3 regions of the Flavobacterium sp. PL11 genome follow, and region 3 is predicted to be linked to each of the others. Evidence: riboswitches for the same ligand, from Rfam matches in the RefSeq annotation. Region 3 holds a riboswitch; each other region holds the start of a gene.
What was found. Region 3 has a riboswitch for S-adenosylmethionine ahead of RCH18_RS03785 (homocysteine S-methyltransferase family protein). Riboswitches for the same ligand answer to the same signal wherever they lie in the genome.

Region 1: it holds a riboswitch for S-adenosylmethionine, as region 3 does, so the genes downstream of both, RCH18_RS12160 (hypothetical protein) here and RCH18_RS03785 (homocysteine S-methyltransferase family protein) in region 3, are expected to answer to the same signal.
Region 2: it holds a riboswitch for S-adenosylmethionine, as region 3 does, so the genes downstream of both, RCH18_RS10960 (Na+/H+ antiporter NhaC family protein) here and RCH18_RS03785 (homocysteine S-methyltransferase family protein) in region 3, are expected to answer to the same signal.

Annotation. Positions count from the first base shown of each region.
Region 1 is NZ_JAXCIA010000023.1:31,311-33,582, forward strand. It holds gene RCH18_RS12150 (AlbA family DNA-binding domain-containing protein) at 1-604, shown strand, start outside; gene RCH18_RS12155 (DUF3293 domain-containing protein) at 703-1,116, shown strand; SAM-I-IV-variant riboswitch at 1,239-1,337, shown strand; gene RCH18_RS12160 (hypothetical protein) at 1,397-2,206, shown strand.
Region 2 is NZ_JAXCIA010000019.1:22,758-25,029, forward strand. It holds gene RCH18_RS10960 (Na+/H+ antiporter NhaC family protein) at 1-1,119, opposite strand, end outside; SAM-I-IV-variant riboswitch at 1,175-1,273, opposite strand; gene RCH18_RS10965 (hypothetical protein) at 1,384-1,806, opposite strand; gene sucD (succinate--CoA ligase subunit alpha) at 1,950-2,272, opposite strand, start outside.
Region 3 is NZ_JAXCIA010000004.1:153,166-155,437, forward strand. It holds gene RCH18_RS03780 (NAD(P)/FAD-dependent oxidoreductase) at 1-898, shown strand, start outside; SAM riboswitch class I at 991-1,096, shown strand; gene RCH18_RS03785 (homocysteine S-methyltransferase family protein) at 1,370-2,272, shown strand, end outside.

The sequences.
Region 1 (2,272 bases), on a different contig from region 3:
ATACATGACACTTTATAAGTCTGGTGAATGGTCATTTCAAAAGAAACCTGCAGTTGCCTTGGATATTTTTAATGAAATTCCAATTTTCAACAGTTGTAAAAAAGGTAGAATTGTAATGGTCTACGATACAGGATGCGTGAATACCGTAATTCCGTACGACTTAATTTCTAATAAAAACAATACCAGTAAAACAGCTAAGAAAGAAGGTAAACGCTACAGCAACGGATATAATTCTGCATCAAATCTTATTGAATTTCAGTGTGTTCCAGAAGAATATTTTTTAGTTTTTCAAAGTAAGGATTTAAAAACGAATTCATCATATATAAAAGCACATAGAGTCAGAGATATTAGTACACATACGGGATTAAATGCAGAGGGAAATGTCTTAATTAATAGCAGATTAGATGGTTTGTTTTTAGAAGTAAACATCTTACCAGAATTTATAGCCCATTTAATTACTGGTTTAACATTCACTAAAAATCAAACTTCCAGCACTCTAGGAATAAAGGAAGGAGATCAAGACTATAGAGGTGTAGTCCAAACTATGAAAGAACTAATTGCGAAGTATAGTAATCATTGGAAAAAGAAAAGAGATATAATATAGTACTATTCTATGCAATTAGAACTACTACGTTTTTAATAAGAAGAGAAATAGTTGATTGTAAATATATCAACTTATTATAAAATAATAAATAACAAACTATGAATCAAGAATTATTAGAAGCATACAGTAACACAAATTACCATGTATTCAATCCTAAATTACTAATTAATATTGGTAAAGAAAATATAGAATTAAATATTTTTTTAAAAGAGAAAAACTATAAATCTTGGTGTTATATTACCGCATGGAATCCGCTGTCTGCTAGTAATTTCACTATTGAAGATAATACCACGTTGAACAATCAACTACTAGAGGATATTAAAAAATATCCTAATCATATAGGAGAAGGAAAAGATGCAGAAGGTATTTGGCCTGGAGAAGAAAGTTATTTTGTTTGCAATATTTCAAAAGAAAAGTCAATTGAGTTAGGAAAAAAATACAAACAAAATGCTATTGTTTTTGGTACTATTAATGAAATGGCAGAACTTATAATTCTAGAAAAACTAGTGTGATTTTTTACCACAATCTTTACATTTCACACTCAAGTAATTATCACCTAAAGAAGAGAAAACAATAAAATTTTACAATTTAAATTACGATTACTTGCACAACTCAATTTTTTTTATAAGATTTGCAAAAGCATCAAGAATTACACGTCTGTGTAATGCCAACCGATCAACTCAAGACACGGTGGCTTAGAATGCGGGACAGTCGTTCAAATGTATTGAGAAACCACAATTCTTTATCGCATTTTACGACATAGCAAAAATTTTAATTTAAAATTGTTATGTTATGTATACTAAAAGTATTCAGTTAAAAGAAATCGTACAGCACCAATCAGGTAGCGATATTGATCATTATGTAGGCTTAAAAACACAATGGCATATTTGCGAAAATCGCAATTTAGTAGTGTCGCCATTGATTGAGGACAAATTCACTCCATTAGGAATCGAAATCAGCCACAGCGCTCTCACAACACAACTTGATTTTACCGGAGTAACACCTTACGAAATTTTGTTATTTGATAGTGAAAAACAATTCATGGGAAAAACATTTAGTTTGCATGAAGGAAGTGGAACTTTCAGAATAGAAACCCAAGCTCGTTTTATACTGATTTGGAATACAAAAGAAGATGAAAAAACAAGAAGAGAATTACAAAACTTCAATTGTAAAACTTTACTTCTTGATGACGATCTCGTATTCACTATTAATAAGCTTTCAGGTTATTACGGTAAATTCCCTTATTTTATTTTGAAACATCCTAAATCGCCTTGTTACACCCAAATTCCTATTCACTTAGTTGAAGATGAATCGTCAGCAGATCACTTACCGGGAAGTGTTCTATCAATTACTAGTGAAATATTGGAAGATAAGGATAAAAAAGAGTCGCTACTACTCTATCATTTTGAAAAAGTTTATGAAAAAATCAGTGTTGAATCAAATCGACCCAAGGATTTAGCTTTGGTATTAAGTTCAGATTCGGCTTATTACTTACCAAAAGTGAATAATAAACCACGATTCTTGAACAGCATCCCTTATGGTGGAGTCTTATTGGATTTAAATGGTCATATTATCGCACAATCTATCCAACATTTCATCTAAAAAATATTTATTTCTACTATCCTAAATGTCATTCTTTTCAAGAAGGACAGGGCGAATTATGAATTA
Region 2 (2,272 bases), on a different contig from region 3:
AATTGTAGCGGTTTTTCTTGAATCTAGGTTGTATTCATCGTTAATTTCTTTCGCAATTGAACCTGTAACTACAATGGATACCGTATTATTAGCAATTGCTAGATTAGTTAAACCAACTAATGCACCTATACCCATTTGGGCAGATTTCTTAGTTTTAATCCGTTTTTTTATCTGATTTAAAACATAATCAATCCCGCCAGCTTTATCAACCATAGCAGCCAATCCGCCCGTAAGCATAGAAAGTAGAAAAATATCGGTCATACTGGTAAAACCTTCATAAATTTTTTGCGTAAATTCCAAAAGACTAAAATTATTTTGATAAAACCCGATAAATCCTGCAAATAAAGTTCCAATTATTAAAGTTGAAAAAACATTAACGCCAGACACCGCTAATACAATCACTAATATATATGGAATTATAGTAATCCAATTGAAAGAAGTTGTGGGAATAGCAACCGTTACAATTTCAGAGTTTAGGCCTAAATAAAAAAACACCATAATTGTAATTAATGAAGCAGGCAATGCAATAAACAAATTGATCTTGAATTTATCTTTTAATTTACAGCCTAATGATTGCGTGGCTGCAATTGTCGTATCGGAAATCATCGATAGATTATCGCCTAACATAGATCCTCCTAACAACGCACCAGAAATTAAAGGTAAAGAAAGGCCACTCCTTTCGGATAAACTTACGGCTATAGGTCCAATAGCGACTATTGCTCCCACTGAAGTACCTGTGGCTGTAGAAAGAAATGCAGCAATTAAAAATATACCTAGAGGAAAATAAGCTACATCTATATTATTTATTCCTAGACTAACAACAGCATCTACCCCGCCAGTAGCTTTACTAACTACTGCAAAAGCTCCCGCTAGTAAATAAATAAGACACATTGTAATGATTTTACTTTCTCCACAACCTGCTATCAAAAGGCTAACTTTTTCCTCCATAGGAAATTTAAAAAGTATAAAGGCAGTAATGATACCCACTAAAACGGCAATTGGTGAAGGAAGGGCATAAAAATCATCGAGCCAAATACCTATTCCTAAGAAAGTGGCAATAAAAATAAGTAATGGAATTAAAGCAAATGGATTACCATTATTTTTTGCATTAGTTGTCATAATCAATTTCTAAATTAATTTAGTACCACAAATAACAAAAAAGCAAAACAGGAATAAAAACAACATTTTTTCCAAAGGATTTGGCTTATCGTTTTAGCACCTTGCTTGTTGTTGCAGGTTGCTATCTCCATCAAAGAGATTCGTGATAACGGCGACAAAAGTAATGTTTTTTTCAGTAAAACAATTTAAAATTTCGCTTTATATCATAAAAAAAGGCTTTACTAAAGTAAAGCCTTTTAAGTATTAAATTTAGGTAAATATAATTTAAAATGCTACGTTCCATTTTGGTAATCTACCGTTTTCATCTAAGAAATTTTGTAAAACTTGACCTTCAATAAATGTTGGAATTACTTTAGTTTGATCATTAAAAGTTTCATACCACACCACCTCAAGAGTAGAAATATCTTCAATTTTCATTTGTGCTGGCCACGAAAATTTTCTAGCTGTTTTAGCAAACTGATGTCCTTCAACAATTTTATCTTTCAAGCCACCATTTTTAATTTTTAAAGTTCCATCATTTTGAATCGTGCCAGTTGAACCTACCATGATTAACTCCTTCTCCTCTCTAACAGCATAAACTAGAAATACTCCTGATCCTTCAGAAGCGTTACAAACTTCAGCTAAACTGTCTTCAGTTGAAAATGAAAACTGATTAGATACTTTAAATTTTTTTAATTCCTTATACATATTTTTTATATTTTATCACAAAAGCGCACAGGCTTAAAGTGTTTTATTAATTATTTACTATTCGAAAGAATAATCTAACAATGTATTTTAATAAAAATACCCCACAAGAGCGCGAGGTATTTTTTCAATTACTCTATTTTGGTTTAACCCAATACTTCTTTTACTTTCTTACCAATTTCAGCTGGAGAATCTACAACATGGATTCCACATTCTCTCATGATTTGTTTTTTAGCTTCAGCAGTATCGTCAGATCCACCTACAATTGCACCTGCGTGACCCATTGTACGTCCTGGAGGCGCGGTAACACCTGCAATAAAACCTACAACTGGCTTACGGTTTCCGTCAGCTTTTATCCAATGTGCAGCATCGGCTTCTAATTGCCCACCTATTTCACCGATCATAACTATACACTCTGTTTCAGGGTCATTCATCAATAATTCAACAGCTTCTTTAGTAGTTGTTCCAA
Region 3 (2,272 bases):
TGATATTCCAGGTTTTCCAGAGGTATTAGCGGGAGATTTAGTTGATAATTTGATGGAGCAAATTAAGCAATTTGAACCAGGATTTACATTAGGAGAACGTGCTGAAACTATCGATAAACAAGAAGATGGTAGCTTTATAGTTACTTCAAATAAAGGAAAACAATTTCATGCTTCAGTTATTGCAATTGCGGGTGGACTAGGAAGTTTTGAACCTAGAAAACCTTTAATTGATGGAATTAATTTCTATGAAGATAAAGGAATTAAATACTTTATTAAAAATCCTGAAAAATTTAGAGATAAAAAGGTAGTCATCGCAGGAGGTGGAGATTCAGCTTTGGACTGGAGTATTTTCCTTTCTAACATCGCTTCCGAAGTAACTTTGGTTCACAGAAGAAATGAATTTAGAGGTGCATTAGATTCTGTTGATAAAGTACAAGAATTAAAAAATGCTGGAAAAATTAGATTAATTACTCCGGCAGAAGTAATTGGTATTAATGGAGCGGAACATATTGAATCAGTTGTACTTGACGAAAATGGTGCTCAAAGAACAATTGCGACTGATTATTTCATTCCGCTTTTTGGACTAACGCCAAAACTGGGTCCTATTGGTGATTGGGGATTAGAAATAGAAAAAAATGCGATTAAAGTAAATAATGCATTAGATTATCAAACCAATATTCCAGGAATTTTTGCCATCGGTGATGTAAACACCTACCCTGGAAAGCTAAAATTAATACTATGTGGTTTCCACGAAGCTACATTAATGTGTCAAGCAGCTTACCAAATCATTAATCCTGGTAAGAAGTATGTTTTAAAATATACAACCGTTAGTGGTGTAGACGGCTTTGACGGAACACGCAAAGAAGCGCCAAAAGCAGTTGTTAAAGCAATAGTTTAACAACTTATAACAAACTAGTTAAAAAATATAGCGCTAATACTTGCAAGTATTAGCGCTTTGTATTTACTTTGCACCGTTCCTATATTTATTGAAAGTTATCACGAAAGGCGGAGGGAAAGACCCGATGAAACCTTAGCAACCCTTTATCTTATAAAGAAGGTGCTACATTCTACCTCGCTATGCGTGGATAGATAACACAAGAATACTTCCACAGTATTTCTCAAAAACTTTTCCTGACAACATTTTAATATCTTTTTAGAGCGAATTATTGGTGCTTTTTCAGCCAGTATTGTTCCTGCTGTACGCTATATCTTTTTTATTTAATTCCTTCATGGTTTAAAACCCTAAAGGAATTAAATAAAAAAGGATGCCGCTTCCATCAGGGCTAAATAGCTTTTATAGTGAACTTTTGTAATTATTAATCAAAAGTGTAAATCTTGAAGCTTCGAGATTGAATAGAAATAAAAAAATATGTCAAATATTCAAAAAGCCATAAAAGAAAGAATTCTCGTTTTAGATGGTGCCATGGGAACCATGTTGCAACGCTACAATTTTTCCGAAGAAGATTTTCGTGGAGAACGTTTCAAGGATTTTCCATATTCTCTTAAAGGGAATAATGACCTGTTGTCACTAACACAGCCACAAGCTATAAAAGCAATTCACGCTGCCTATTTTGAAGCAGGAGCAGATATTATAGAAACCAATACTTTCTCAAGTACCACAATTGGCATGGCTGATTATCATCTGGAAGCATTCGTTTATGAAATGAACTATGAATCAGCAAAAATTGCTCGTGAAGTAGCCGATGAGTTCACAGCTAAAAATCTTGACAAACCTCGTTTTGTAGCGGGTTCAGTAGGCCCAACAAACAGAACGGCAAGTATGTCACCTGATGTGAATGATCCAGGATATAGAGCCGTAACTTTTGATGATTTGCGTAAGGCATACAAACAACAAGTAGAGGCATTAATGGATGGCGGTTGCGATTTATTATTAGTCGAAACGATTTTTGATACTTTGAATGCTAAAGCAGCACTTTTTGCTATCGAAGAAGTCAAAGACGAACGCAATATTGATATTCCAATAATGGTTTCAGGTACTATTACCGATGCATCAGGAAGAACACTTTCAGGGCAAACGGTGGAAGCTTTCTTAGTTTCAATTTCACATATTCCGTTATTAAGTGTTGGTTTTAATTGTGCTCTTGGTGCCGATTTATTAAAACCCTATTTGCAAACTTTGTCCCATAATACCTCATTTAATGTTTCAGCGCATCCTAATGCAGGATTACCAAACGCTTTTGGAGAATACGATGAAACACCAGAGCAAATGCAAGCCTTTATCAAGGAATATCTTGACGACAACTTAGTAAAT